DNA from 3 places in the Pseudomonas sp. GW821-FHT02H09 genome. Region 3 is predicted to be linked to each of the others. Evidence: predicted binding sites of a transcription regulator. Region 3 holds the regulator's gene; each other region holds the start of a gene.
The links. The regulator sigma-54, encoded in region 3, starts transcription at its own class of promoters, with help from an activator protein. The targets are predictions, from matches to a motif close to ANTGGCATNNANNTTGCTNT.

Region 1: a site for sigma-54 is predicted at 2,225-2,244, ahead of AC07VR_RS05000 (CmpA/NrtA family ABC transporter substrate-binding protein). Genes of this name have one in related genera too.
Region 2: a site for sigma-54 is predicted at 5,880-5,899, ahead of glnA (glutamate--ammonia ligase). Genes of this name have one in related genera too.

The regions. Positions count from the first base shown of each region.
Region 1 is NZ_JBWKVA010000003.1:99,119-109,295, reverse strand. It holds gene AC07VR_RS05010 (nitrate/nitrite transporter) at 1-39, opposite strand, end outside; gene AC07VR_RS05005 (ANTAR domain-containing response regulator) at 301-876, opposite strand; gene AC07VR_RS05000 (CmpA/NrtA family ABC transporter substrate-binding protein) at 892-2,103, opposite strand; gene AC07VR_RS04995 (quinone-dependent dihydroorotate dehydrogenase) at 2,337-3,356, shown strand; gene rmf (ribosome modulation factor) at 3,527-3,742, opposite strand; gene rlmKL (bifunctional 23S rRNA (guanine(2069)-N(7))-methyltransferase RlmK/23S rRNA (guanine(2445)-N(2))-methyltransferase RlmL) at 4,289-6,559, shown strand; gene AC07VR_RS04980 (sensor domain-containing diguanylate cyclase) at 6,697-9,096, shown strand; gene dacB (D-alanyl-D-alanine carboxypeptidase/D-alanyl-D-alanine endopeptidase) at 9,159-10,177, opposite strand, start outside.
Region 2 is NZ_JBWKVA010000005.1:192,978-203,154, forward strand. It holds gene trmL (tRNA (uridine(34)/cytosine(34)/5-carboxymethylaminomethyluridine(34)-2'-O)-methyltransferase TrmL) at 1-285, opposite strand, end outside; gene AC07VR_RS08765 (hypothetical protein) at 284-724, shown strand; gene ntrC (nitrogen regulation protein NR(I)) at 1,304-2,740, opposite strand; gene glnL (nitrogen regulation protein NR(II)) at 2,737-3,822, opposite strand; gene glnA (glutamate--ammonia ligase) at 4,377-5,783, opposite strand; gene thiI (tRNA uracil 4-sulfurtransferase ThiI) at 6,114-7,568, shown strand; gene typA (translational GTPase TypA) at 7,708-9,528, shown strand; gene AC07VR_RS08795 (YkgJ family cysteine cluster protein) at 9,713-10,147, opposite strand.
Region 3 is NZ_JBWKVA010000001.1:150,065-160,241, forward strand. It holds gene tldD (metalloprotease TldD) at 1-994, shown strand, start outside; gene yjgA (ribosome biogenesis factor YjgA) at 1,057-1,581, opposite strand; gene pmbA (metalloprotease PmbA) at 1,690-3,036, shown strand; partial or broken gene AC07VR_RS00645 (ZIP family metal transporter) at 3,096-3,548, shown strand; gene AC07VR_RS00650 (HPr family phosphocarrier protein) at 3,579-3,851, opposite strand; gene rapZ (RNase adapter RapZ) at 3,867-4,724, opposite strand; gene ptsN (PTS IIA-like nitrogen regulatory protein PtsN) at 4,727-5,191, opposite strand; gene hpf (ribosome hibernation-promoting factor, HPF/YfiA family) at 5,204-5,512, opposite strand; gene AC07VR_RS00670 (RNA polymerase factor sigma-54) at 5,589-7,082, opposite strand; gene lptB (LPS export ABC transporter ATP-binding protein) at 7,353-8,078, opposite strand; gene lptA (lipopolysaccharide transport periplasmic protein LptA) at 8,078-8,623, opposite strand; gene lptC (LPS export ABC transporter periplasmic protein LptC) at 8,610-9,182, opposite strand; gene AC07VR_RS00690 (KdsC family phosphatase) at 9,191-9,715, opposite strand; gene AC07VR_RS00695 (KpsF/GutQ family sugar-phosphate isomerase) at 9,715-10,177, opposite strand, start outside.

The DNA.
Region 1 (10,177 bases), on a different contig from region 3:
TGTCGGGGTATGGCCGGATTTCCAGAAGCTTGAATTCATCGCGCACCTCAGCTGTGAAGAGTCTCGAAAGGAGTCATGAGCTTTCAGGTGGGGGCCCATAACGGCCGCACCACCGGCCCCGGGCTGTGGGGCCAAAAACGAAAAAACGCCGCAACCCGATTCGCTGCGTGGGCGAGTAGGGTGTGCGACGTCTTTGTCGTAGGTGGGGCAACCGCCGTTGGTTACCTGTATGGATTACCTAGCAAGAGCCGCGCCAGGATCAAGATGATCGTTCCCACGCTCTGCGTGGGGGCGATCCTGTCAGCCCAGCAACTCGCTCATGGCGATGATCTGCTCAGCCACCTGAATCAGCTTCTGTTGGCGGCTCATGGCCTGGCGGCGCATCAGGGTGTAGGCCTCTTCTTCCTTGCAGTCCTTCATCTTCATCAGTAAGCCCTTGGCCAGTTCGATGCGCTTGCGCTCGGCCAGTTGCTGGTCGCGGGCCAGTAGCTGCGCGCGCAAGGCCTGGTCGCTTTCAAAGCGGGCCATGGCCACGTCGAGGATCGGTTGCAGGCGCGAGGCGAGGATACCTTCGACGATGTAGGCACTGACCCCGGACTTGATCGCCTGACGCATCACGTCCGGGTCATGTTCATCGGTAAACATCACGATTGGCCGTGGCTGGTCGCGGCTGACCAGTACCACTTGTTCCATCACATCGCGGCTCGGTGACTCGGTATCGATCAAAATCACATCCGGGCGCACCGTTTCGACGCGCGCCGGCAGGTCGATGGTCAGGCCGGATTCATCGATAACTTCAAACCCGGCCTCGGTCAGGGCGGCTTTGAGCCGTCCGACTTTTTTTGCAGTGTCGTTGATCAGCAGGATACGCAACATGTTCGCAGGCTCCTGTCAGCGGCTGGCAAGAAGGGCGGAGGGGGCGTTCATGGCGTGCAGGGTGAAGCTGCGGGCATAACCGGCCGGGTCCGAACCGTCCCAGATCTTGCCGTCGATCAATTGGCTGCTGCGCATTGCCTCGCCAGAGTGGCTCACGCCTACTGCGGTGGCCGCCTCGCGGTACAGGTCCAGTTGCTGAACCTGGCGAGCGACGCCGAGGTAATCCGGGTCGTCCCGCAACAAGCCCCAGCGGCGGAATTGGGTCATGAACCACATGCCATCTGTAAAGTATGGCAGGTTGACCTCGCCCGCGCCGTGGAAGCGCAGTGCATGGGGGTCTTGCCAGCGATTGCCGAGGCCATCGGCATAGTCGCCGAGCAAGCGTGGCTGGATGCAGTCTACGGGCGTGTCCAGATATTCTCGACCGCTCAACAGTTGCGCGGTGCTTTGACGGTTCTCGGTGCTCTGTTCGATAAAGCGACTGGCTTCGAGGATCGCCATGACCAGTGCGCGGGCGGTGTTGGGGTACTGTTCGACAAATGCGCGGGTGCAGCCCAGCACTTTCTCCGGGTGATCGGGCCAGATGGTTTGGCTGGTGGCCATGGTGAACCCCAGATCCTGCTTCACTGCACTGGCGCTCCATGGCTCGCCGACACAAAAGCCGTCGATGCGCCCGGCCTGCAAATGCGCGACCATTTGCGGCGGCGGCACCACCACGCTGTCGACATCCTGCAGCGGATGGATGCCTTGGCTGGCGAGCCAGTAATAGAGCCACATGGCGTGGGTGCCGGTGGGGAACGTCTGGGCGAAGGTCAGCTTTGCGCGACTTTGGTGCACGTGCAGGTGAAGCGCTTCAGGACTGGTCACGCCAAGGGCTTGCAGGCCGTGGGACAGATTGATGCTTTGACCGTTCTGGTTCAGACCCATGAGCACCGCCATGTCGCTGGCCGCGATGCCGCCGATGCCCAGGTGCACGGCGTAGATCAAGCCATACAGGCTGTGAGCGGCATCCAGCTCGCCGCTGACCAGTTTGTCCCGCAGGTTGGCCCAGGATGGCTGGCGCTTGAGGTTCAAGGTCAGCCCATAGGGCTGGGCGAAGCCCTGGGTGGCGGCGACCACCACCGAGGCACAATCGCTCAGGGCCATGAAGCCCAGATTGATCGCACTCTTTTCCGGGGCATCGCTGCCATTGACCCAGGCCAGTGGATTGGCTGGAAACTCATTCATCAGGTGTGCACCTTCCATAAAAAAGCGTCGTACCCAGGTCCCTTGCCAAAGCAAAGCCGGGTGACGACGCCGTTGTCCTTCGACTCATCCCGCTGTTGGCATGAGAGCTGATGCAATCGATGGTGCAAGGCATATGCCACTCTCCATTGATTTCATCGCGTGCCTCGCTTGCGGCACCGTTGCCCGGCTATAATCGCCGCCTCATTTCGCCGCCAACCGAGTCAAGCCCGCCCATGTATACCCTGGCCCGCCAGCTATTGTTCAAACTCTCCCCGGAAACCTCCCACGATCTGTCCCTGGACCTGATCGGTGCGGGCGGGCGTTTGGGTCTCAATGGCTTGCTGTGCAAGGCGCCTTTGCAACTGCCGGTGAATGTCATGGGGCTGGATTTCCCCAATCCGGTCGGTCTGGCAGCGGGCCTGGACAAGAATGGCGCGGCCATTGACGGTTTTGCCCAGCTGGGCTTCGGCTTTGTCGAGATCGGCACCATCACCCCACGTCCACAACCGGGTAATCCGAAACCACGGATTTTCCGTTTGCCGCAAGCTGAGGCGATCATCAACCGTATGGGGTTCAACAACCTCGGCGTCGATTACTTGCTGGCACGGGTGGCAGCGGCCAGGTACAAAGGCATTCTGGGTATCAATATCGGCAAGAATTTCGACACACCGGTCGAGCGTGCGGTCGATGATTACCTGATCTGTCTGGACAAGGTGTACGCCCATGCCAGCTATGTAACGGTCAACGTCAGCTCACCGAACACTCCAGGCCTGCGCAGCCTGCAATTCGGCGATTCGCTCAAGCAGTTGCTCGAAGCGCTGCGTCAACGCCAGGAAGACCTGACGCAGCGTCACGGCAAGCGTGTACCACTGGCGATCAAGATAGCCCCGGACATGACCGATGAAGAAACCGTACAGGTCGCGCAAGCATTGATCGAGACGGGGATGGATGCGGTGATCGCTACCAACACCACCCTCAGCCGCGTCGGCGTCGAAGGCATGGAGCATGGCAACGAGGCAGGCGGTCTGTCGGGCGCGCCAGTTCGCGACAAGAGCACCCACACCGTCAAGGTGCTGGCCGGCGAATTGGCCGGTCGCTTGCCGATCATCGCTGTGGGCGGTATCACCGAAGGCCAGCACGCGGCTGAGAAAATCGCCGCTGGCGCGAGCCTGGTGCAGTTGTATTCGGGCTTTATCTACAAGGGCCCGGCGTTGATTCGCCAGTCGGTGGATGCGATCGCGGCATTGCGGTAAGGGCGGTCCATTGTGGCGAGGGGCAAGTCCCCCGGCCACAAAGGTGATTTTTTCAGGCATAAAAAAGGGCTCCGTGAAGGAGCCCCTGGGCCGAAGCCCGCCGTCCGGATGGGACGTGCGTGGTTAAGTCGTTGCGTAATCAGGTGTTGGTGTCGGAATGTGTGCCCTGTTCAGCCGACGGCGTGAAGTTCGTTGAGTCTGTGGATCCCCGCAGTGCCAGTCATACCGTCCCAGTTGTCGCCGCGTCCTTCTCGCCAGCCATTGATCCACGCTTGGCGTACTGACGGTAGAGTAAATGGGCAAAGCTCACGGGATTTGCCACCAACGCCATATTGATATCCGCGTAAAAATGCTCTTTCCAACGGATCACGCTTAAGTCTTCTCATAGGGTGTTTCCCTCAATGTTGACTGTGTAATGTCCTGTCGGCCTCAATCGAGGCCGGGCAGAAAGTCTCTGCCGTTGGTGGCTCGCTGCCGGCGTCGCGAGCCAAGGTGTTGACGTCATTGCGGCGTCAACCTGTATTGAGTTCTAACCAATGCGTCACATCGAGGGAATGATCGTTTTGTCATAAGGACGTAACGATAATGATGTTAAGGCGATAAGCTGGACGGGTTTCGCGACCTGTTTTTTGAGCAAAGCCCGCTATGATCAGCCTCCTGCCAGATTCGGAGGTTAATTCACTCGCGAAAATGTCGGCCTGTTGCAGTCGGGTATTTTTCGACGAAGGGTCGAGAAATGACATTTTGTTGCAACGAATTTTTTATCTGCCCTTGCATCTAAGCTCATTTAACCTCTTGGTTGGCTGAGCAGCCGGGGTGGGACGGCACACCTTCGTGCCACGCGAGCGCTCTTCGAGAAAAGCGCTTGATTGAAAACCGGGCGGGCAATGCGTTGCCCGTTCACTCATTGCTTAAAGGCCCTGGAACTCCCCATGTCGGATCGTTACGAACTCTTCCTCACTTGCCCTAAAGGTCTCGAAGGCCTGCTTATCGAGGAAGCCGTCGGGCTTGGCCTTGAGGAAGCGCGCGAGCACACCTCCGCCGTGCGCGGCATGGCCAGCATGGAGACGGCTTATCGCCTGTGTCTGTGGTCGCGTCTGGCCAACCGGGTGTTGCTGGTCCTCAAGCGCTTCCCGATGAAGGACGCTGAAGACCTCTACCACGGTGTGCTGGATGTCGAGTGGCAGGACCATATGCTCAACGATGGCACCCTGGCCGTGGAGTTCAGCGGTCACGGTTCAGGCATCGACAACACTCACTTCGGCGCCTTGAAGGTCAAGGATGCGATTGTCGACAAGCTGCGCACTGCGTCGGGCGAGCGTCCATCCATCGACAAGATCAACCCGGACCTGCGCATTCACCTGCGTCTGGACCGTGGCGAAGCGATTCTGTCTCTCGATCTGTCTGGCCATAGCCTCCACCAGCGCGGTTACCGTCTGCAGCAAGGTGCGGCACCGCTGAAGGAAAACCTCGCGGCAGCGATTCTGATTCGTGCCGGTTGGCCGCGCATTGCTGCCGACGGCGGCGCGCTGGCTGACCCGATGTGCGGTGTGGGCACCTTCCTGGTGGAAGCTGCAATGATCGCCGCGGACATGGCACCGAACCTGCGACGCGAGCAGTGGGGCTTCACCGCCTGGCTCGGCCATGTGCCGGCGCTGTGGAAAAAGCTCCATGAAGAAGCCAAGGCACGTGCCGCTGCCGGTCTGGCCAAGCCACCGCTGTGGATTCGCGGTTACGAAGCCGACCCACGACTGATTCAACCGGGCCGCAACAACATCGAACGTGCTGGCCTGAGCGACTGGATCAAGGTGTACCAGGGTGAAGTCGCGACCTTCGAGCCGCGTCCGGACCAGAACCAGAAAGGCCTGGTGATCTGCAACCCTCCGTATGGCGAGCGTCTGGGTGATGAGGCGAGCCTGCTCTATCTCTACCAGAATCTCGGCGAACGTCTGCGTCAGGCCTGCCTGAACTGGGAAGCCGCGGTGTTTACCGGCGCGCCGGATCTGGGCAAACGCATGGGCATCCGCAGCCACAAACAGTATTCGTTCTGGAACGGCGCCTTGCCGTGCAAATTGCTGCTGATCAAGGTACTGCCGGATCAGTTCGTCACCGGTGAGCGTCGTACCCCGGAACAGCGTCAGGCCGAACGTGAACAGGCGGCCTACGATCAGTCGCCGACCGAGCCGCAAGAGCGTCAGTACAATAAGAACGGCAATCCGATCAAGCCGACGCCTGCACCGGCTCCAGTAGTTGAACAGGCACGTCTGAGCGAAGGCGGGCAGATGTTTGCCAACCGCCTGCAAAAGAATCTCAAGGCCATGGGCAAGTGGGTCAAGCGCGAAGGTATCGACTGCTACCGCGTCTACGATGCCGATATGCCGGAGTACTCGATGGCCATCGACCTGTATCACGACTGGGTCCATGTTCAGGAATACGCGGCACCGAAGTCGATCGATCCGGAAAAAGCCTCGGCGCGTATGTTCGATGCCCTGGCGGCCATTCCGCAGGCGCTGAACATCGACAAGAGCCGCGTGATCGTCAAGCGTCGCGAGCGCCAGAGCGGCACCAAGCAGTACGAGCGCCAAAGCGCCCAAGGCAAGTTCACCGAGGTCAGCGAAGGCGGCGTGAAGTTGCTGGTCAACCTGACCGACTACCTCGACACCGGGCTGTTCCTGGATCACCGGCCGATGCGCCTGCGGATTCAGAAAGAGGCCGCCGGCAAGCGCTTCCTCAACCTGTATTGCTACACCGCGACGGCCAGCGTGCACGCAGCCAAGGGCGGCGCGCGCAGCACGACCAGCGTCGACTTGTCGAAAACCTATCTGGACTGGGCGCGACGCAACCTGTCGCTCAACGGCTTCTCCGACAAGAACCGTCTGGAGCAGGGCGACGTAATGGCCTGGCTGGATACCTGCCGCGATGAGTTCGATCTGATCTTCATCGACCCGCCGACTTTCTCCAACTCCAAGCGCATGGAAGGGATCTTCGACGTGCAGCGCGATCAGGTGCAATTGATCGATCTGGCAATGGCGCGTCTTGCCCCAGGCGGTGTGTTGTATTTCTCCAACAACTTCCGCAAGTTCCAGCTTGAGGAAAACCTCACAACGCGTTACGCCGTTGAGGAAATCACCGCACAAACTATCGACCCGGATTTTGCGCGTAACGGAAAAATCCACCGTGCCTGGAAAATTACCGCCCGCTAAATAGTGATTGGATCCATAGAGCCTTGATTTTTAAAGGCTCTTGGCTCTTTTTACGCTGGTCAAATTAGTGGCAAATAGCTATAACTCAGTCAAAGCCCATGTGACGCCCAAGCTCGCTGGCGTTTTGAGTTCTGCTTATGTCGTTGCATGCCGTACGCCCGAAAATTCTCGGATTCATCAGCGAAGATGTTTCGGCCTGGCTGGTCGCGATACTGGTATTGCTCGCCGGAGGCATTCTGACGGGATTGCTGGCCTGGGCGACGTTCAATCTGTATCAGCAACAATTGCGTCAGCGCTTTCAGTTGCTGGTCAGCGAGCGTTACAGCCGAATTGAGGAGCGTTTCGAAGACCAGGAGCAGCGCCTCGACAGTCTGCGGCGATTTTTTACTTACTCCGATTCGGTAACCCGCCAGGAATTTGATGGCTACGCCAAGCCATTGTTACTCCGAACTCAAGCCTACTCTTGGGCGCCGCGAGTCATTGGCGTCGAACGCTCGTTGTTCGAGCGCAACGTGCGAGCGCAGGGGCTGGCGGGCTTTTCCATTCGTGAATTGAATGCTGCGGGTCAATTGCAACTGGCTGCCGAGCGCGATGAGTACGTGCCGGTGTTGTTCAGCCAGACGCAAAGTGTTCTCGGTGTACCGTTGGGCTATGACTTGCTGGCCCAGCCTTTGCGTCGCTCGACCCTGGAGCGCGCACGCAACCACGGATCTCTGGCGGTCTCGCAACCGATGGACCTGGTCGGGATCGAGCCGGCCTATGCTCGCGGCGTCTTGTTAGTCGCACCGGTCAGCATGCACTCATCCAGCGCAAGCCCGACGCCTGAACCCTATGGCTACGTCATGGCAGTGATCAGCATCCGTCAGTTGGTGGCTGACGGTTTGCCTGAGGCGAGTCATGACAACCTGGCGATACACATTCTCGACCTGTCCACCGGGAATAAGCACGAAACGCTCTATGAATCGGATAATCGGCCAGTGCAAAGTGAGTTATTGGCGTCTCGTACGCTGCGCTTTGCGGATCACGATTATCAGGTGGATATCCGGCCCAGCGCGGCATTTATGCGGGCCAATCATTTTTCGGTCATCAGCCTGGCGGTGCCCGGCGGTTTGCTCAGCGTCCTGCTCAGCGCCTTGCTTTATGTCCTGGTCAGCCAGCGACAGCGGGCCTTGGCGCTGGTCGAACAACGCACCCGTGAATTGCGCCTGCGCGAGCAGGAACTGCGCGGTGCCCATGGGCAGCTGCGCAGTGTGTTGAATGCGGCGACGCAGGTGGCGATTATCGCGACGGATTTGCGCGGCGTGATCAGCACCTTCAATGCCGGCGCCGAGCAAATGCTCGGTTATCGAAGTGTCGATGTGCTGGAACGCATGACACTGGAAAGCCTGCACCTGGCCACTGAGTTGCAGGCGCGAGCGGAGCAACTGAGTCGGCGTTATGGCAAACCGATCCCGATATGCCAGGCGATGCTCGTCGAGGGTGGCGAAGAGGGTGGGCATGAGGCTCGCGAGTGGACGCTGGTGCGTGAGGATGGCACCCGTCTGACGGTCAATATGCTGGTGGCGCCGGTGTTCGATGAGTTGGGCCTCTGGATCGGGCATCTGGCGATTTGCATCGATATTACTGAGCGTAAGCGGGTGCACGAAGCACTGGCGGCGCGCGATAGTCTGCTGAAGAAGCTCAGCGCACATGTGCCGGGCGGGATTTACCAATTCAAGATGGCGGCTGACGGCAAGTTCAGCGTCATCTATGTCAGTGACGGCATTCGTGACATTTACGAGATTGAGCCGGATGTGCTGCAAACAAACGCGGAGGCAATCTTCGAGCGAATCTATCCGCAAGACTCGACCAGAGTCCGCGCCTCGATTCGCTCCTCTGCCCAGAAGCTTAGCCCGTGGCGTGAGGAGTACCGTGTGCAGCTGCCCCAGCGTGGGCTGCGCTGGGTGCGTGGTGAGGCGACGCCGGAAGAGTTACCCGGTGGCGGGGTGCTTTGGCACGGCTATGTCTCGGATATCTCTGATATGAAGCGGGTTGAGGAGGAACTGCGCGCGCTTTCGGTTACCGACTCCCTGACCGGGATTCACAATCGGCGTTATTTCCAGGAGCGCCTTAAAACCGAAATGGCCCGGGTTGCGCGCGGTGTCGGAGAACTGGCGGTCATCATGCTTGATATCGACCATTTCAAGCGTATCAATGATCAGCACGGTCATGCGGTGGGTGATCGGGTGCTGCAAGGCGTCTGTCAGCGCATCGGCCAGCGGCTGCGGCGTACCGATGTGTTCTGTCGTTTAGGCGGCGAGGAGTTCATGGTGCTGTGTCCGGACACTGATGCGCGGCAGGCTTATACCCTTGCGGTAGAGCTTTGGCAGGGGCTGCGCAGTTTACCGATCGATGGGGTAGGTTCAGTGACAGCGAGCTTCGGGATTGCCAGTTGGCGGTCAGGTGAGGGAGCTGATGCGTTGCTGCTGCGGGCCGACTCGGGTGTGTATGCGGCCAAGCAGGCGGGGCGGGATCGGGTTGAGACGGAGTTGGTTTAAGGTCTGATGCGCTGATCATTCCCACGCTCCCGCGTGGGAACGATCAGCAATGGTTTTGAGGATTACAGCGCCGAAGCCGTCGCCGCCGATTTCGGCTGACGGTAAAGATCCAGCAGTACCTGATCGAGCACCGAGGACGCGCCAAATGGTTTCGGATCATTGAGGATCGCCACCACTGCCCAGGTGTTACCGTTGCTGTCACGGCTGAAGCCGGCGATGGCGCGTACGGTATTCAGGGTGCCGGTCTTGATATGCGCTTCACCGGCCATGGCTGTGCGTTTCAGGCGTTTGCGCATGGTGCCGTCCGTGCCGGCAATCGGCATCGAACTGATGAACTCGGCCGAGTAAGGGCTTCTCCAGGCCGCCTGCAGCAGTGCGCCCATTTCCCGGGCGCTGACCCGTTCGGCGCGAGACAGGCCGGAACCGTTCTCCATGACCAGATGCGGCGCAGTGATGCCTTTCTTCACCAGCCACTGGCGAACTACGCGTTGGGCGGCTTTGGCGTCATCTGCGTCGGCATCGTTGCGGTATTGAGCGCCGAGGCTGAGGAACAGTTGCTGGGCCATGGTGTTGTTACTGTATTTGTTGATGTCGCGGATGATCTCTGCCAGATCCGGCGAGAACGCCCGGGCCAGAACCTTGGCATCTTTAGGCACGGCGGCCAGACGATCCTTGCCCTGAATGCTGCCGCCCAATTCCTGCCAAATCGCCCGCACGGCACCGGCGGTGTAGGTCGCGTGGTCGAGCAGAGACAGGTAGGTCTGCGAACTGCAGCCGTCGCCCAGCTGGCCGTTGACTGTCACGTTCACGCCGCCGTCGGCCCGGGTTACCGGGTTGTAGCGCACGTTACCGGTGCACTGCTTGGAGTTGATGGCTTTGACCTGATTGTCGATTTGAATGCTGGCGATTGGCGGTTCGACGGAAATCAGTACCTTGCCCGAGTCATTGCGAGCGACAAAGCGCAACGCCTTGAGGTTGACCATCAATGAATCGGGTTTGACCAGAAACGGTTTGTTCTCGTCATTGCCGTCGTCATTGAACTCCGGCAATTGCGGTTGTACGAAGAAGTTGCGGTCCAGCA
Region 2 (10,177 bases), on a different contig from region 3:
ATCACCTTCGGCAAAGCTGGCATCGTGAAACGGCCGCGAACCTTTGGTGGTAAAGGCGAACAAGCGCGGCTGGCCGAGGCTTTCCAGGCAGCTGGCGAGGTCGGCATGGCGTTGCAGGGTGGCGTACTCGTGATAATCGAGACCGGCCCGGCGCAGGCGCTTGTCGTCCATCTCGAAGCCCAGGGGCTCGATCAAATGCAGGTGGCAGCCACTGTTGGCGCACAGCCTGATAACGTTGCCGGTATTCGGCGGAATTTCTGGTTGAAATAGGATGACGTGAAACATGCACGGCTCCGAAGGTAAAGATGGGCTGCATTCTACGCCTGAAGCAGACCCGCAGCCGAAGCTATTACTGCGGGTGCTCGGCTCTTTGGCGATTGTCGGCGTGATGGTCGGGCTGATGATCGGTCGCCTGACGGCGCCGGATCCCACTGAGTTGCAGCAGGTGGAGGTTGTCGCTGACGGCCTGGTGGTGTGGTTCAACAATGAGCCGAAGATCCACGGTGAACATATCGACGGGACCGTCGCGCTATTGTTCGACGCGACGGGCAGGGCTCAGAACGGCCGTCTGAAGGTCAACGACAGGAGTGTGAACTGGCGGGTAAGGGCTGCGGATGCGGGATTGTTACTGAATCTGGTGGCGGCCCGACCGTTGCGTGGTGAGTGGGCTGGTGCTGAGGTGGACGGGCGCTGGCGGCTGGAGATCCATCTCCGGGAGGAATAAAAGAGGGAATCCCCGGCCTGCCTGTACCAAGGTTCCCGAAACCGGGTGGGGCTCGTCGCTGTCTGCGTCATGAGCCCCAGGTGTAAAGAGGGGAATCCCCGGCCTGCCTGTACCAAGGTCCCCGAAACCGGGCGGGGCTCGTCGCTGTTTGCGTCGTGAGCCCCAAGTGTAAAGAGGGGAATCCCCGGCCTGCCTGTACCAAGGTCCCCGAAACTGGGTTGTGCTTGGACTATTGCAGGGGGCGTGCCAGTTTTTGATAAAACGAGTTGAAAACCCTTTGGATGCCGCTGAAAGCCCCGTATTTCGGGGCTTTTGCGTTTTAGGGGATTTTGTTTTCAGAGAGAAAAACTGAGTTTTTCAGGTTTTTGTTTCTGCTCGATCGCAGCTCACGATGCGTTGAGGCAGTGCACGCACACCATTGCGGTGCACGAAAGCCCAAAAGCATCGCGGGCAGATGTACATTGATCGTGCCCACGCTCCGCGTGGGCATGCATCCCGTGACGCTCTGCGTCACAGTGGGCGCGGAGCGCCCATAGAGGCGTTACCACGCAGAGCGTGGGAACGATCGGGGATCAGGACTTAACCCTCATCTCCCTCGTCATCATCACCGCCATCGACCTTCATCCCCAGTTCCTTGATCTTGCGGGTCAAGGTGTTGCGGCCCCAGCCCAGCAGCACGGCGGCGTCGCGGCGGCGGCCGGCGGTGTGTTTGAGGGCTGTTTCGATCATGATCCGCTCGAAGCTCGGCACTGCACTGTCGAGCAGGCTCGATTGACCGCGTGCCAGCGCCTGATCGGCCCATTGGCGTAGCGCCTGCTCCCAGTTGGTCACCGGTGCAGAGTCTTGTGGCAGGTTCAGCAGTTCTGGTGGCAGGTCGCTGATATGTACTTCGCGACCCGAAGCCATCACCGTGATCCAGCGGCACGTGTTCTCCAGTTGACGCACGTTGCCGGGCCACGGCAGGTTTTTCAGGTATTCCTCGGTTTCGCTCTTCAGCAGTTTTGGCTCGACTGCCAGCTCTTGCGCGGCGCGGCTGAGGAAGTGCTTGGCCAGGGTCGGAATGTCTTCGCGGCGGTCCGACATGCGCGGGATGTGGATACGAATCACATTGAGGCGATGGAACAAGTCTTCACGGAATTTCCCGGCATGAACCAGGGTTTCCAGATTCTGGTGAGTCGCGGCGATGATGCGTACATCGACCTTGACCGGCGTGTGACCGCCGACCCGGTAAAACTCGCCATCGGCCAATACCCGCAACAGACGCGTCTGGGTGTCGGCCGGCATGTCGCCGATCTCATCGAGAAACAACGTGCCGCCATCGGCTTGTTCGAAACGTCCGCGGCGCAGGTTGGCTGCACCGGTAAACGCGCCTTTCTCGTGGCCGAACAGCTCGGATTCCATCAGATCCTTGGGGATCGCGGCCATGTTCAGGGCAATGAACGGTGACGCCGCCCGTGGGCTGTGACGGTGCAAGGCGTGGGCCACCAGTTCTTTACCGGTGCCGGATTCGCCGTTGATCAATACGGTGATGTTGGAGTGGCTGAGACGACCGATAGCGCGAAACACTTCCTGCATTGCCGGTGCTTCGCCAATGATTTCCGGGGTGCGGGTCAGGGTCGGCACCACTTCCAGGCCTTGCTGTTCCTGGGCGTGCTGGTTGGCGCGTTTGACCAGGGAAACGGCTTCGTCAACATCGAACGGCTTGGGCAGGTACTCGAAAGCACCACCCTGATAGGACGCGACAGCGCTGTCCAGGTCGGAGTGAGCCGTCATGATGATCACTGGCAACCGTGGGTGCTGTTCGCGAATCCGCGCCAACAGGTCCAGACCGCTGGTGCCCGGCATACGGATGTCGGAGATGATCACATCCGGTTGCTGGCGAGCCAGGCGGCTCATCACGCCATCGGCACTGTCGAAGCTTTGGGTGGTCATGCCTTCTTGTTGCAAGGCCTTTTCCAGAACCCAACGGATAGAACGGTCGTCATCGACGATCCACACGGTTTCACTACGGCTCATGTCGATGGGGCTCCTTGTTCCAGTGGCAGAAAGATCGAGAACGTGGTGTGGCCAGGATGGCTGTCACATTCGATCAGGCCCTGGTGCTGGCTGATGATGTTCTGAGTAATGGCAAGGCCCAGCCCGGTACCGTCCGGACGGCCGCTGACCATCGGGAAGAAGATGGTTTCTTGCAATTCGGCGGGGATGCCCGGGCCGTTGTCGATGATTTCGATCTTGGTCACCAACCGATGGCGCACATGGCCAATGGTGAACTGACGCATCGCGCGGGTGCGCAGGCTGATCCGGCCCAGGCGCAGTTCGTTCTGGCTGCTGATGGCCTGCATGGCGTTGCGCACGATGTTGAGTACTGCCTGGATCATCTGTTCGCGGTCGATCAATACGTCAGGAATGCTCGGGTCATAATCGCGCACCAAGGTGATGCAGCCCTGGCTTTCTGCTTCCACCAGACTGCCCACGCGCTCGAGCACTTCATGGATGTTGGTCATCGCCAGTGACGGCAGTTTGTTCGAGCCGAGCATGCGATCCACCAGGTTGCGCAGGCGATCGGCCTCTTCGATGATGACGTTGGTGTAATCCTTGAGGCTTTCTTCCGGTAGCTCGCGGGCCAGCAACTGTGCGGCGCCGCGAATCCCGCCCAGAGGGTTCTTGATCTCATGGGCCAGGCCGCGCACCAGCATCTTGCTGGTTTCCTGTTTGGACAGCTGAGCCTCTTCCTTGGTGATTCGCAGCAAGCGGTCACGCGGGTGGACTTCCAGCAGCAGCAGGGTGTTGCCATTGCTGAGGATCGGCGTCACGGCGTAATCGACGGTCAGGGTCTGGCCGGTCAGCGCAGTGAGCATCGCTTCGCGCTTGGTGAACGGGTGAGCCTGCTCGACGGCCTGGCGCAAGGAGTTCAGGGCTTCGGCCGATTCGGTGAACAGCTCGCTGATGAATTGCCCATGACTGCGCTGGCCGCTGATGGCCAGCAGCATTTCCGCCGCGGGGTTCATGTACTCAAGGCGCAGGTCCGCGTTGAGCAGAATGGTCGCGGTGGTCAGGTTGTCGAGTAGCAAGCGGTGCAGTGTGTCGCTGATGGTCATGAGTATATGGTGACCTCTTTTGAAGCAATACAACCCGGGGCCGGTCCCGGATTGCGCGCGCGGATATAGCGCTGATATGAGGAAAATGCAAAAACCAAACCAAGGCTCCGAAAAGAAGCGTTAAACCCCTGAAACAGGCGTTTGAAGCTCGATTGCGTGGCGTTCTGCCAGCTTCTCCGGGTATTTTCGAACCAAAATGGGTTGATAAGTGGGTGGGGTGCAATTCATTGCACCAATATAGTGCGCAAACCTGGGCGGCGTTTAGAAGAATGAAAAGATGCTGCTCTTTTCTTCTTTGGCTTTCCTTGCCATTGGCTGTGGGGTGGTATCGCTCGGGTTCACTGGCTTGGGATTACCCTGTGTCAATTGGACACGTTTTTGCGTTACCTGACTGGGGGTGATCAATGAGGGCCCGATTTCCCGGCGCTTGGACTTCCGTTTGATGAAGGCATCACGGTGCGATGTCAGTATGAGCTCTCTGGCGTGTATCGCGCCCACAAAAAAGGCCTCCCGAAGGAGGCCTCTGTTACGCCGCTTGCGCGAGCGCTACCGGATTAGCAGCTGTAGTACAGCTCGTATTCCAGTGGGTGTACGAAGGTACGTACTTTGATTTCTTCTTCGCTTTTCAGGGCGATGTAAGCGTCGATGAAGTCGTCGCTGAAAACGCCGCCTTTGGTCAGGAACGCACGACCTTTGTCCAGCTCTTCCAGGGCTTCTTTCAGGCTGCCGCAAACTTGTGGGATCTCTTTGGCCTCTTCAGGCGGCAGGTCGTACAGGTTTTTGTCAGCAGCATCGCCTGGGTGGATCTTGTTCTGGATGCCGTCCAGGCCAGCCATCAACAGTGCAGCGAAGCCCAGGTACGGGTTGGCTGCTGGATCCGGGAAGCGAGCTTCGATACGGCGAGCTTTAGGGCTGGACACGTAAGGAATACGGATCGAAGCGGAACGGTTGCGAGCCGAGTAGGCCAGCATTACTGGAGCTTCGAAGCCTGGGACCAGACGCTTGTAGGAGTTGGTCGACGGGTTGGTGAAGCCGTTCAGGGCCTTACCGTGCTTGATGATACCGCCGATGAAGTACAGGGCGGTGTCGGACAGGCCGGCATAACCTTCGCCAGCGAAGGTGTTCTTGCCATCTTTGGAGATGGACATGTGAACGTGCATACCCGAGCCGTTGTCGCCGTACAGCGGCTTAGGCATGAAGGTCGCGGTGCGGCCGTAAGCGTCGGCAACGTTGTGTACGCAGTATTTCAGGGTCTGAACTTCGTCAGCCTTGGCTACCAGGGTGTTGAACTTGACGCCGATTTCGTTCTGGCCGGCAGTCGCCACTTCGTGGTGGTGAACTTCGATGACCAGGCCCATTTCTTCCATGGCATTGCACATGGAGGTACGGATTTCGTGGTCGTGGTCGAACGGAGGAACCGGGAAGTAGCCGCCTTTGACGCCTGGACGGTGGCCTTTGTTACCGCCTTCGACGTCCTGGTCAGACATCCACGAACCTTGTTCGGAGAAGATCTTGAACATGGAGCCGGAGATGTCGGACTTGAACTTCACTTCGTCGAAGATGAAGAATTCTGGCTCTGGACCAACGAATACGGTGTCGCCGATACCGGTGGACTTCAGGTATTCCTCGGCACGGTGGGCAATGGCGCGTGGGTCGCGGTCATAGCCTTGCATGGTCGAAGGTTCGATGATGTCGCAGACCAGGATCAGGGTCGGCTCTTCGGTGAACGGATCGAGAACGGCGGTAGAGTCGTCCGGCAGCAGGATCATGTCGGAGGCTTCGATGCCTTTCCAGCCGGCGATGGAGGAGCCGTCGAACATTTTGCCGATTTCGAAGAAATCTTCATCCAGCGCATCACGGGCCGGCATGGTCACGTGGTGCTGAGTGCCTTTTGTGTCAGTGAAGCGCAGATCAATCCATTTGACGTCATGATCTTTGATGAGTTGAACCGACTTCGACATAGTGTCCTCCGGGTGGCTTCGGGCTGGTAGTGGAGTGCCCTTAGAATGTGGGTGATGCCGGCGCGAATACTCTGCCAAGGCAACCTGCCTCACAAGGGAGCAAATTGCATGCCAGTGCCCCGACTTGGGTTTTTCGCCCCAAACTCACGCATATATAGCTGAACGCAGGAAATTCCGCGGGCTTTTCGCACTGCAATGTGGCGTCAAAAAGCCTTGACGCCCCGTTTTAGTGCACCAAGGGCCATCTGTATATTAACTGGTTAAACCTTGAGCAATTTCCGCTATAATCCGCGCCCCCCTTTTTCGGCTGGCCCCTCGCGCGCTGTTTTCATGAAACTAATCGTAAAAGTTTTCCCCGAAATCACTATCAAGAGCCGCCCGGTACGGATGCGTTTCATCCGCCAGCTGGCCAAGAACATCCGTGCCGTGCTCCGCGATCTGGACCCAGCGGTGGTGGTGAACGGTGTGTGGGACAATCTTGAGCTGGAAACACAGGTCAGCGAGCCGAAAGCCTTGAAGGATATGACTGATCGCCTGAGCTGCATGCCGGGCATCGCGCATTTCCTGCAGGTCGACGAGTACCCGTTGGGCGACTTCGACGACATCGTCGCCAAGTGCAAACAGCACTTCGGTGATGCCTTGCCGGGCAAGATTTTTTCAGTGCGCTGCAAGCGCGCCGGCAAGCACGAATTTACCTCGATGGACGTCGAGAAATACGTCGGTAGCCAGCTGCGTCGCCAGTGCGGCGCCGCCGGGATTTCCTTGAAAACGCCGGCAATCGAAGTGCGGATGGAAATTCGCGACCAACGGTTGTTTGTGATTCACAGCCAGCACAACGGCATCGGCGGTTATCCGTTGGGCGCCCTCGAACAGACCCTGGTGTTGATGTCCGGCGGTTTCGATTCGACGGTGGCGGCCTACCAGATCATGCGCCGCGGGCTGATGAGCCATTTCTGCTTCTTCAATCTCGGTGGGCGTGCCCACGAATTGGGCGTGATGGAAGTCGCGCACTTCATCTGGAAGAAGTACGGCAGCTCCCAGCGCGTGTTATTTGTCAGTGTGCCATTCGAGGAAGTGCTGGGAGAAATTCTCTGCAAAGTCGATAACAGTCATATGGGCGTAGTATTGAAGCGTATGATGTTGCGCGCTGCGTCCCGAATCGCTGATCGGTTGGACATCGATGCGCTGGTGACCGGCGAAGCGATTTCCCAGGTTTCCAGCCAGACGCTGCCGAACCTGTCCGTGATCGACTGCGTGACCGACAAGCTGGTGTTGCGCCCGCTGATCGCCAGTCACAAGCAGGACATCATTGACCTTGCCAACGAAATCGGCACCGCCGACTTCGCCAAGCACATGCCGGAGTATTGCGGGGTCATTTCGGTGAACCCCAAGACCCACGCCAAGCGTCCGCGCGTGGAGCATGAAGAGAAAGAATTCGATATGGCGGTGCTCGAGCGTGCGCTCGAGAACGCCAAACTGGTGCCGATCGATCGGGTGATCGACGAATTGGGCCAGGATGTGCAGGTTGAAGAAGTCAGTGAGGCGCTGGCCGGTCAGATCATCATCGACATCCGTCACCCGGATGCCGCCGAAGACGATCCGCTGGAGCTCGCTGGCATCGAGGTACAAGCGATGCCGTTTTATGCATTGAACGCTCGTTTCAAGGAACTGGACCCTACTCGCCAGTACCTGCTGTATTGCGACAAAGGCGTGATGAGTCGCCTGCATGCCCACCATTTGCTCAGTGAGGGGCATGCCAATGTGCGCGTTTATCGACCGAGCTAAGAGCCCGGGGCTGTATGCCTGTGGCCTGCGTCACCGGCCCCCCGACGCCGCCGTCAAGCTGTAACGGCAAGGCCTGACTCTACTGTAAATCGCTGCCAAGACTTGTCAGCACACCGAATCCTCTGATCGAGATACACAAGTGATCGAAAATCTACGCAACATCGCCATCATTGCTCACGTTGACCATGGTAAAACCACCCTGGTAGACAAACTCCTGCGTCAATCCGGCACCCTGGAGCGCAACGAGCTCAACGACGAGCGCGTGATGGACTCCAACGACCAGGAGAAAGAGCGCGGTATTACCATTCTGGCGAAAAACACCGCCATCAACTGGAACGGCTACCACATCAACATCGTGGACACCCCGGGCCACGCCGACTTCGGCGGCGAAGTTGAACGCGTAATGTCGATGGTTGACTCCGTTCTGCTGCTGGTTGACGCTCAAGACGGCCCTATGCCGCAAACCCGTTTCGTGACCAAGAAGGCTTTCGAAGCCGGCCTGCGTCCAATCGTGGTGATCAACAAGGTTGACCGTCCAGGCGCGCGTCCGGACTGGGTTCTGGACCAGATCTTCGACCTGTTCGACAACCTGGGTGCCACCGAAGAACAGCTGGACTTCAAAGTCGTCTACGCTTCGGCCCTGAACGGTATTGCCGGTCTGGACCACACCGACATGGCTGAAGACATGACCCCGCTGTACCAGTCGATCGTCGACAACGTACCTGCGCCGAAAGTCGACCGTGACGGTCCGTTCCAGATGCAAATTTCCGCTCTGGACTACAACAGCTTCCTGGGTGTTATCGGCGTTGGCCGTATCGCTCGTGGTCGCATCAAGCCGAACACTCCGGTTGTCGCTATCGACGCCGACGGCAAGAAGCGTACCGGTCGTATCCTGAAGCTGATGGGTCACCACGGTCTGCACCGTATCGACGTTGAAGAAGCAGCTGCCGGCGACATCGTCTGCATCAGCGGCTTCGAGCAACTGTTCATCTCCGACACCCTGTGCGACCCTCTGAACGTCGAAGCGATGAAGCCGTTGACCGTCGACGAGCCAACCGTTTCCATGACCTTCCAGGTAAACGACTCGCCTTTCTGCGGTAAAGAAGGCAAGTTCGTGACCAGCCGTAACATCAAGGAGCGTCTGGACAAAGAGTTGCTGTACAACGTGGCACTGCGCGTTGAAGAAGGCGACTCGGCTGATAAATTCAAAGTATCCGGCCGTGGTGAGCTGCACCTTTCGGTACTGATCGAAACCATGCGTCGCGAAGGCTTCGAAATGGGTGTTGGTCGTCCGGAAGTGATCATCCGTCTGGTTGACGGCGTGAAGCACGAACCGTACGAAAACGTGACCATCGATCTGCCGGAAGAATCCCAGGGTTCGATCATGGAACAAATGGGTATCCGTAAAGGCGACCTGACCAACATGGTTCCGGATGGCAAGGGCCGTGTGCGCCTTGAGTACAACATCCCGGCCCGTGGCCTGATCGGTTTCCGTAACGAGTTCCTGACCCTGACCTCCGGTGCTGGCATCCTGACCTCGATCTTCGACCGTTACGACGCGATGAAGTCCGGCGACATGTCCGGCCGTCAGAACGGCGTGCTGGTATCGGTAGCTACCGGTAAGGCTCTGACCTACTCGCTGGAAACCCTGCAGTCGCGTGGCAAGCTGTTCATCGAACACGGCCAGGACATCTATGAAGGTCAAATCGTTGGTCTGAACAGCCGCGACAACGACCTGGGTGTTAACCCGACTAAAGGCAAGAAGCTCGACAACATGCGTGCTTCGGGTAAAGACGAAACCATCGCTCTGGTTCCGCCTGTACGTTTCACTCTGGAGCAAGCTCTGGAATTCGTACAAGAAGACGAGCTGTGTGAAGTCACTCCTAAGTCCATCCGTCTTCGCAAGAAGATCCTGGGCGAAAGCGAGCGTACCCGCGCTGCCAAGAAAAGCGGCAACTGATTCGTTAGTTAGCTGTTAAAAAAAACGCCCCCGACCGCAAGGTCGGGGGCGTTTTTTTGTCTGCAAGATTTGTGGTGTCTGATCTGGCGTTATCGCGAGCAAGCTCGCTCCTACAAGTGCACGCAAACTCCTGTAGGAGCGAGCTTGCTCGCGATAGCGGTCTGTCAGACCACGAGAATTTTGATCAAAACTTGTCCAGTGTCTTGCGGCTTGTATCGCGCTCGACTTCTTTAGGCTTGTACGCGCAATACCCCGGCCGCGGCCCGATCTTCGGGTGATTGCGGCAGGTGTCCGGGCGTTTTTCGTAAATGGTGCACAGGCGGCTCTTGCGGTCCAGATAAAGGCAATCGTTGTTGCTCATGCGCTGGAGGGTAAAAATTTCCGACTTCTGGTTGTAACGCTCGACGATGCCTTCTTTTTGCAAGCGTTTGGCGATGTTCTTTGGCGGGTCGCCGCGCTCGAATTCATCGACGATGCCGATGCGGATCAAGTCTTTGATCTTCACTTCGACCGGCAGGGTGCAGCAGCTGGAAACACAGCCACCGCACATATGACTGGAGTATTTCGCCCAGGTATCGAGTCGGTCGATTTCCGCGGCGGCGATCAGTTGGGGCTTCATCAGGTGTGTTTCCAGGGGGTGTATCAGGGC
Region 3 (10,177 bases):
GGACCCGCGCATCCAACAAGTCACCGTGAGCATGGCCGGGGTCTGGGAGCGGATTCTGGTCGCATCCACCGACGGCGGTCTGGCGGCAGACGTGCGTCCCTTGGTGCGATTCAATGTCAGCGTCATCGTCGAACAGAATGGTCGCCGCGAACGCGGTGGTCACGGCGGTGGCGGTCGTACCGATTACCGTTACTTCCTTGGCGAGGACCGCGCCATGGGTTATGCCCGTGAAGCATTGCGCCAGGCGCTGGTCAATCTCGAGGCGATTGCGGCACCGGCCGGTACGTTGCCGGTGGTCCTCGGTTCCGGTTGGTCGGGTGTGCTGTTGCATGAAGCGGTAGGTCATGGCCTGGAAGGTGACTTCAACCGTAAAGGCAGTTCGGCTTACAGCGGCCGCATGGGCGAAATGGTTGCTTCCAGGCTCTGCACCATCGTCGACGATGGCACTTTGGCCGGTCGCCGCGGTTCCTTGAGCGTCGACGACGAAGGCACTCCGACCGAGTGCACTACTCTGATCGAAAACGGTGTGCTCAAAGGTTATATGCAGGACAAGCTCAATGCCCGCCTGATGGGCATGGCCCGCACTGGCAACGGTCGTCGTGAGTCATATGCGCACTTGCCAATGCCGCGGATGACCAACACTTACATGCTCGCTGGTGAAAGCGATCCGGCCGAAATCATCGCCTCGGTGAAGAGGGGTATCTACTGCGCCAATCTCGGCGGCGGTCAGGTGGACATCACCAGCGGCAAATTCGTGTTCTCCACCAGCGAGGCCTATCTGATCGAAGACGGCAAGATCACCGCGCCGGTCAAAGGTGCGACGTTGATCGGTAACGGGCCGGAAGCGATGAGCAAAGTGTCGATGGTCGGTAACGACCTGGCGCTGGACAGCGGGGTAGGGACATGCGGTAAGGATGGGCAGTCGGTGCCGGTGGGTGTCGGCCAGCCAACCTTGAAGATCGACGCGATCACCGTGGGTGGCACGGGCGCTTGAGCTTGAGAGGGAGCCTTGGGTGGGTGAACCGCGAAGCGGTACAACCCACCCGGGGTCGAAGACTAACGCAGACCGCGTTGTGTCTCGTCCAGCTCACGGATGTACTTGAAGATTTTTCGGCTGGCAGCAGGTGGCTTGCTTTGCGCAAGCTCATGCTGGGCCTGACGGATCAGGGAGCGCAGTTGCTGGCGATCCGCGTCCGGGTAGTCGATGACGAACTTCTCCAGGACACCGTCATCGCCCGCGATCAAGCGATCGCGCCAGCGTTCCAGACCGTGGAAACGTTCGTTGTACTGCCGAGTGGAGGCGTCGAGTTGATCAAGCAACACCAGAATGGCGTCAGTGTCCTGATCGCGCATCAGTTTGCCGATGAACAGAATGTGCCGTTTACGCGCGATATTCGCGGTGTGCTTGGGCGCTTCAGCCAAAGCCCGGCGCAAGGCGTCGGTCAATGGCAGTTTTGCCAGCAAGTCAGGCTTGAGTGTTGTAAGGCGCTCGCCAAGATCAACCAGAGCATGCAGCTCGCGTTTGACCTGGGATTTGCTTTTTTCTCCCCCGTCGAGGGAGTCGTCGTAAGAATCAACCATGGTGGCAGTCCGCAAAGAAACGCCGCCATGATAACCAGTCGGGGGCCGCTTGTCCGGCCCGGTCGCTCGAAGGCCCCAGCCGAACGCAGAATTTGAGTGGAGAAAACCATGAGTGCAGTTGAAAGCGTCGGTCCACAAGCCTTGCCGGCACTGCAAGAACAAGTCGAGCAGATCATCGCCGAGGCCAAACGCCAGGGCGCCAGCGCCTGTGAAGTCGCGGTTTCTCTGGAGCAGGGTCTGTCGACCACGGTCCGCCAGCGGGAAGTCGAAACCGTTGAGTTCAACCGTGACCAGGGCTTTGGCATCACCTTGTATGTTGGCCAGCGCAAAGGTTCGGCCAGCACCTCGGCCAGCGGTCCGGAGGCGATTCGCGAAACCGTCGCCGCCGCCCTGGCCATCGCCAAACACACCTCGGAAGATGAAAGCTCAGGTTTGGCCGATGCAGCCTTGATGGCCAAGGATCTGCCGGACTTCGACCTGTTCCACGCCTGGGACATCACTCCGGAGCAAGCCATTGAGCAGGCACTGGCCTGTGAAGCGGCGGCGTTTGCCACCGACAGCCGAATCAAGAACGCCGATGGCACATCCCTGAGCACCCATCAGGGTTGCCGTGTGTATGGCAACAGTCACGGATTTATCGGCGGTTACGCGTCGACCCGTCACAGCCTGAGCTGCGTGATGATTGCCGAAGCCGATGGCCAGATGCAGCGCGATTACTGGTATGACGTGAATCGCCAGGGCGAACTGCTCGCTGATCCGGTCAGCATCGGCCAGCGTGCTGCGCAACGGGCGGCCAGTCGTCTGGGCGCGCGTCCGGTTCCAACCTGCGAAGTGCCGGTGCTGTTTTCCGCAGAACTGGCTGGCGGTTTGTTCGGCAGTTTTCTCGGGGCGATCTCCGGCGGCAATCTGTACCGAAAATCGTCGTTCCTCGAAGGTACGTTGGGCCAACGGCTGTTCCCTGAATGGCTGACCCTGGATGAACGGCCACACCTGATGCGTGGCCTGGGCAGTTCGGCCTTCGATGGCGACGGTCTGGCAACTTACGCCAAACCTTTCGTCGAGAACGGTCATTTGGTTTCTTACGTGCTGGGCACGTACTCCGGTCGCAAACTGGGCATGCCGAGCACCGCCAACGCTGGTGGCGTGCATAACCTGTTCGTTAGCCATGGCGATGAAGACCAGGCTGCGCTGCTGCGGCGCATGGGGCGCGGGCTGCTGGTCACCGAATTGATGGGTCAGGGCTTGAACATGGTGACTGGCGACTATTCCCGTGGTGCCTCGGGTTTCTGGGTGGAAAACGGCGAGATTCAGTTCGCCGTGCAAGAAGTGACCATCGCCGGCAACATGCGTGACATGTTCCAGCAGATCATCGCCGTTGGTAATGACCTGGAATTGCGCAGCAATATTCGTACGGGGTCAGTGCTGATCGAGCGGATGACAGTGGCCGGTAGCTAAACGACCGCAGCTTCAAGCGAAGGCGCGTCACCCAATGGGAGGCGCGCCTTTTTTTGTGGGAGTATCCGGTGATTGCTCCGCGGATCTGGCAATTTGTATTTGCCATCATTGCTCACAACATCCCGGAAGGCATGGCGGTCGGCGTGTCTGCCGGCGGTGGGATGCCCGACGCCGACAGTTTGGCCATGGGCATCGCTTTACAGGATGTGCCGGAAGGTTTGGTGATCGCTTTGGTATTAGCCGGGGCAGGGATGTCGCGGGTCAAGGCGTTCCTGGTCGGCGCGGCTTCAGGTTTGGTTGAGCCGGTCTTCGCGTTGTTGGGTGCCTGGCTGGTGAGTCTGGCCGAGTTGCTCTTGCCTCTGGGGTTGGCGTTGGCTGCAGGCGCGATGCTGCTGGTGGTGACTCACGAGGTGAGCCCGGAGTCACGGCGCAATGGCCACGACAAGCTGGCCAGCCTGGGGCTGTGTATCGGGTTCTGTCTGATGACAGTCATGAATACCGCGCTTGCGTAGGCGCCGCCGAAGGCTCGGGCCGCCGAGCTTTTATTCGCCTTCGTCGAAGAAGTTATTGATCAGCGCAACCAGCGCATTCAGCGCTTCCTGTTCTTGTTCGCCTTCAGTGCACAGATGGATTTTGGTGCCTTTACCGGCAGCGAGCATCATCATGGCCATGATGCTTTTGCCATCGACCATGGATTCAGGGGTACGTCCGGCTTTTATCTGGCAGGGATATTGACCTGCTACGCCGACAAACTTGGCAGATGCTCGGGCATGTAAACCCAGCTTGTTGATGATTTCAATTTCCAGAGCGGGCATCGCGGTGTGAATCCTTTAGCTTAGGTCGCGGTGGCGAACCTGGACGTTCTTCAGGGACTTTTGTAGAGCCTGGCCCAGACGTTCGGTCAGGTAGACGGAGCGGTGATGCCCGCCGGTGCAGCCAATGGCAATGGTGACGTAGGCGCGGTTGCTGGCGGCAAAGCGGGGCAGCCATTTCAGCAAATACGCAGAGATATCCTGGAACATTTCTTCGACATCCGGCTGAGCAGCCAGATACTCGGCAACCGGCTGGTCCAGCCCGGACTGATCGCGCAACTCCGGTTTCCAGTATGGATTGGGTAGGCAGCGCACATCGAATACCAGGTCAGCATCGACCGGCATTCCGCGTTTGAAGCCGAAAGATTCGACCAGAAACGCCGTGCCCGGCTCCGGCTGGTTCAGCAGGCGAAGTTTGATGGTATCGCGCAGTTGATACAGGTTCAGATGGGTGGTGTTGAGCTTCAGATCAGCGAGGTCGGCAATCGGCCCAAGCAGGTTGGTCTCATCATCAATGGCTTCGGCGAGCGACCGATTGGCGGTGCTCAGGGGGTGGCGTCGACGGGTTTCCGAGAATCGCTTGAGCAGGGTTTCCTCGTCGGCGTCCAGATACAGCACGTCGCATTGGATGTGCCGGCTGCGCACTTCTTCCAAAAGCTCCGGAAAGCGCGACAGATGGCTGGGCAAGTTACGGGCGTCGATGGAAACCGCAACCAGCGGTTGCGCCAGTTCAGTGTGAATCAACGCACGTTCGGCCAATTCCGGAAGCAGGCCGGCCGGCAGGTTGTCGATGCAGTAGTAACCGTTGTCCTCCAATACATCGAGGGCGGTGCTTTTACCGGAGCCGGATCGGCCGCTGACAATGATCAAACGCATGATTAATGACCGTTCTGCTCGTCCAGGACAACCTGGTACAGGGCTTCATTAGTTGCGGCGCTGCGAAGTTTTTCGCGCACTTCCTTGCGATCAAGCATGCTGGCAATTTGCCGAAGCAGTTCCAGATGCGCATCGGTAGCGGCTTGCGGGACCAGCAGGACAAACAGCAGGTCGACCGGAGCACCATCGATGGCGTCGAAATCTATGGGGGCGTCCAGGTGCATCAAGGCACTGATGGGCGATTCGCAGCCTTTGAGGCGGCAGTGGGGAATGGCGATGCCGTTGCCAAAACCGGTTGAACCAAGTTTTTCACGGGCTATCAGACTCTCGAAGACATCTTGCATTCCCAGATCCGGCACTTCGCGGCTGATCAGGTTGGCAATTTGCTCGAGGGCGCGCTTTTTACTGCCGCCCGGCACGTTCACCAAAGAACGGCCGGGGGTCAGGATGTTTTCAAGTCGAATCATGGGTTGGGAGTGTTAACGACCTGTTGCGCCCTGGAGGAGGCTCTGGGTCTTTTCCTTGTGCTTTTTGAGTTGGCGATCCAGCTTGTCGGTGAGTGCGTCGATTGCCGCGTACATGTCGTCATGCTCGGCGTTGGCGACCACTTCATTGCCGGGGATATGCAAGGTAGCTTCGATTTTCTGCTTCAGCTTTTCGACGGTCATCGTGACTTGCACATTGGTGATCTTGTCGAAATGCCTTTCCAATCGTTCGAGTTTTTCGCCGATGTAGATGCGCAGGGGTTCGGTCACTTCCAGTTGGTGTCCACTGATGTTGACTTGCATACAGCTTCTCCTTCGTTGCCAGTGCATAAAGCGGCAGGCAGAAATGCCTGCCACTGGAACGCTGTGGCGTGGCCCGTTACATCAAACGCTTACGTTCGCTCGAAGGCGCGATCCCAAGGGATTCGCGGTATTTGGCGACGGTGCGACGGGCTACCTGAATGCCTTGTGCCTCCAGTAAACCAGCGATCTTGCTGTCACTCAACGGCTTTTTCTGATTTTCCGCTGCAACCAGTTTTTTGATGATCGCGCGGATCGCTGTAGACGAGCATTCACCGCCTTCAGAGGTGCTTACGTGGCTGGAGAAAAAATATTTCAGTTCGTAGATGCCGCGCGGGGTATGCATGAATTTCTGGGTGGTGACCCGGGAAATTGTCGATTCGTGCATGCCGACCGCTTCGGCGATGTCATGCAGCACCAGCGGTTTCATCGCCTCATCGCCGTACTCGAGAAAGCCCCGTTGATGCTCGACGATCTGGGTGGCGACTTTCATCAGGGTTTCGTTGCGGCTTTGCAGGCTTTTGATGAACCAGCGCGCTTCCTGCAACTGGTTGCGCATGAAGGTGTTGTCGGCGCTGGTGTCGGCCCGGCGCACGAAACCGGCGTACTGCGGGTTGACCCGCAGGCGCGGTACGGATTCCTGATTCAACTCCACCAGCCAGCGTTCGTTGTCCTTGCGTACGATGACGTCGGGGACGACGTACTCGGCTTCACTGGATTCGATTTGAGAACCTGGGCGCGGGTTGAGGCTTTGCACCAGCTCGATGATCTGCCGCAGTTCGTCCTCTTTGAGCTTCATACGGCGCATCAGCTGGCTGTAGTCACGGCTGCCAAGCAGGTCGATGAAGTCGGTGACCAGGCGTTTAGCCTCGGTCAGCCAAGGTGTTTTGGCTGGCATTTGACGCAGCTGCAGCAACAGGCATTCGCTGAGGTTGCGCGCACCGATACCGGCGGGTTCGAATTGCTGGATGCGGTGCAGGACGGCCTCAATCTCGTCCAGTTCGATGTCCAGTTCCGGGTCGAAGGCTTCGAGGATTTCCTCAAGAGTTTCGTCCAGGTAGCCCTGATTGTTGATGCAATCGATCAGGGTAACGGCGATCAGGCGATCAGTATCGGACATCGGTGCCAGGTTCAGTTGCCAGAGCAAATGACTCTGCAGGCTCTCACCGGCCGATGTGCGGGTGGTGAAGTCCCACTCGTCGTCATCGTTACTCGGCAGGCTGCTGGCACTGGTCTGGTAAACATCTTCCCAAGCGGTGTCGACAGGTAATTCGTTGGGGATGCGCTCGTTCCAGTCGCCTTCCTCGAGGTTATCCACCGTCGGGGCGGTTTCCTGGTAAGAGGGTTCCTGAACATCGGTATTGGCTTTCTGCTCGACGTTGTCGGCCAGAGGGTCGGCGTTATCGAAGTCGTCGCCTTCTTCCTGGCGTTCGAGCATCGGATTGGACTCCAGTGCCTCCTGAATTTCCTGTTGCAGGTCCAGGGTCGACAATTGGAGCAGGCGGATGGCCTGTTGCAGCTGCGGTGTCATCGTCAGCTGCTGGCCCATTCTCAAGACTAGCGATGGTTTCATGGCAGGGGCTTAACACCTTATTTGCCGGCGCACATGCGCCATCCACTACAGGGCGCCGAAGCGCCAAACATAAGCAAATTATATGCCTGAAACTGAAGTGTTTGCCTAGAGCGCGGTAACAATAAAAATTTACAGGATCTCATTGCTACTGGCGCTCTGACTATTGGCTGAACACCTGAGGGCGCGTGTTTGCCTAAAGCGCGGTAACAATAAAATTTATAGGGTTTTATTGATAGCGGCGCTCTGACGACTTGCCCAACACCTCAGCGCTTACAGGCGGAACTCATGGCCCAGATACACTTCCTTGACCAGCTCGTTGGCCAGGATGGTGGCGGAGTCGCCTTCGGCGATCAGTTGACCGTCGTTAACGATGTAGGCAGTCTCGCAGATATCCAGGGTTTCACGGACGTTGTGATCTGTGATCAGCACGCCGATGCCCTTGGCCTTCAGGTGATGAATGATCTGCTTGATGTCTCCCACCGAGATCGGATCCACACCGGCAAACGGTTCATCGAGCAGGATGAACTTCGGTGCGGTGGCCAGGGCTCGGGCGATTTCCACGCGACGACGTTCGCCACCGGAGAGGCTCATGCCGAGGTTGTCGCGGATATGGTTGATGTGGAATTCCTGCAGCAGGCTTTCCAGCTCCTGGCGACGTCCGGCCTTGTCGAGTTCCTTGCGGGTCTCAAGAATGGCCATGATGTTATCGGCAACCGACAGCTTGCGGAAGATCGATGCTTCTTGCGGCAGATAGCCGATGCCGGCCCGTGCGCGGCCGTGCATCGGCTGGTGGCTGACGTCCAGGTCGTCGATCAGTACGCGACCCTGATCGGCCTGGACCAGCCCGACGATCATGTAGAAACAGGTGGTCTTGCCGGCACCGTTAGGGCCGAGCAAGCCGACGATCTGGCCGCTGTCGATGGACAGACTGACGTCACGCACGACCTGGCGGCTCTTGTAGCTCTTGGCCAGATGCTGAGCTTTCAGAGTTGCCATTACTGGGCCTTCTGCTCGTCAGTTTTCTTTTTCGGCTGGATCACCATGTCGACCCGCGGACGTTGCTGGGTGACCTTGTTGCCGGTGGCGCGACCGGCGTTAGCGACCTGTTTGACGGTGTCGTAGACGATTTTCTCACCTTCGGTGGTGTTGCCGTCGTTGATCACTTTGGCCTTGTCGATCAGCACGATACGGTTTTGCGCGGCGTGATACTGAATGGTCACACCATAAGCCTGGACAGGCTTTGGATCAGTCGCCTTTTGCAGCTGTTCGAAGTAAGCCAGGTTGCCCACCGAGGTCACTACGTCGATTTCACCTGCCGGGGTGCGAGTGATGGTCACGGTATTACCGGTGATCTTCATCGAGCCCTGGGTAATGATCACGTCGCCCTTGTAGGTGGCCACGCCATTCTTGTCGTCCAACTGAGCGTCGTCGGCCTGAATGCGGATGGGTTGCTGGCTATCAGTCGGCAGAGCCCAGGCGCTCACGCTTCCCAGTGCTGCGCTCAGGCTGAGCAAAATAGGGAGGGTTTTAACGAGCCTCATACTGTCCTCTTACGTTCGATAGCAGGTGCATCCTGCCTTCTTCCAAATACGCTTTCATTCCCTTGCCAGTAGTCGCGCCACCAGCGCCGTCGATTCTAACGGCTTGCTCGGTCTGCGCATATTGCTTCTGAGGGAATACGGTCATACGGCTACTGGTAATAATGGTCGTACGATCTTTCTCGTCGGTACGTGCAATACGTACCGAATCAATCAGTTCTACTTCAGTGCCGTCCGGATTGACTTCGCCGCGTTCGCTCTGGACGTGCCAGGGGAAAGTAGTGCCGCGATAGATGTGCAAGTCGGGCTTGGTCAGCATCGTCACTTCGGTCGCTTTCAGGTGTTCGACCTTGTCGGAAGTCATTTCGTACTGCAACTTGCCATCGGGCAGAAACTGCACACTGTGGGCGTTGATGGCGTAGTAGTCGATAGCGTTTTCGTCGACGACTGCCGCTGGCCGCTCGAGAAAGCGTTCCGGGCTGATGTTCCAGTAGCCAACGGCCGCGAACAGGGCGGTGATGACTCCGAAAATCAGAATGTTGCGAGTTTTTTTGCTCAGCATAGGTGGCTCTACAGGTAGGCGGCGTTGGCCGCTTCAAGGCTGCCTTGGGCGCGCAGGATCAACTCGCAAAATTCGCGCGCAGCCCCTTCGCCGCCACGGGCCTGAGTGATGCCGTGCGCATGTTCACGAACGAAGCTGGCGGCGTTGGCGACCGCCATACCCAAACCGACACGACGAATCACGGGAAGGTCGGGCAGGTCGTCACCCAGGTAGGCGACTTGTTCATAGCTTAGGTTGAGTTGAGCAAGAAGCTCGTCCAGTACCACCAGTTTGTCTTCGCGGCCCTGATAAAGATGAGGAATACCGAGATTTTTCGCACGGCGCTCGACCACCGGGGTCTTGCGGCCGCTGATAATGGCGGTCTGTACGCCCGCGGCCATCAGCATCTTGATACCTTGGCCGTCGAGAGTGTTGAAGGTCTTGAATTCGCTGCCGTCTTCAAGAAAGTACAGGCGGCCATCAGTCAGTACGCCGTCGACGTCGAAAACCGCGAGTTTGATGTTTTTGCCGCGTAGCAGTAGGTCTGTGCTCATTACATTACTCCCGCACGCAGCAAATCGTGCATATTCAAGGCGCCAACCGGGCGATCATCGCTATCGACCACCACCAGTGCGCTGATTTTATTGTCTTCCATGATTTTCAGGGCTTGGGCCGCGAGCATTTCGGCGCGCGCGGTTTTGCCATGAACGGTCATCACTTCATCGATAGTGGTGCTGTGGATGTCAATGGTGCGATCCAGTGTTCGACGCAAATCGCCGTCAGTGAAGATCCCGGCCAGACGCCCGTCGGCCTCGAGAATCATGGTCATGCCAAGGCCTTTGCGGGTCATTTCCACTAAGGCGTCTTTGAGCAAGGTGCCGCGCGGCACTTGAGGCAGTTCCGTGCCCGAGTGCATGACATTTTCCACTTTCAGTAGCAGGCGACGACCCAGGGCACCGCCCGGATGGGAGAAGGCGAAGTCTTCAGCGGTAAATCCCCGTGCTTCAAGCAAGGCG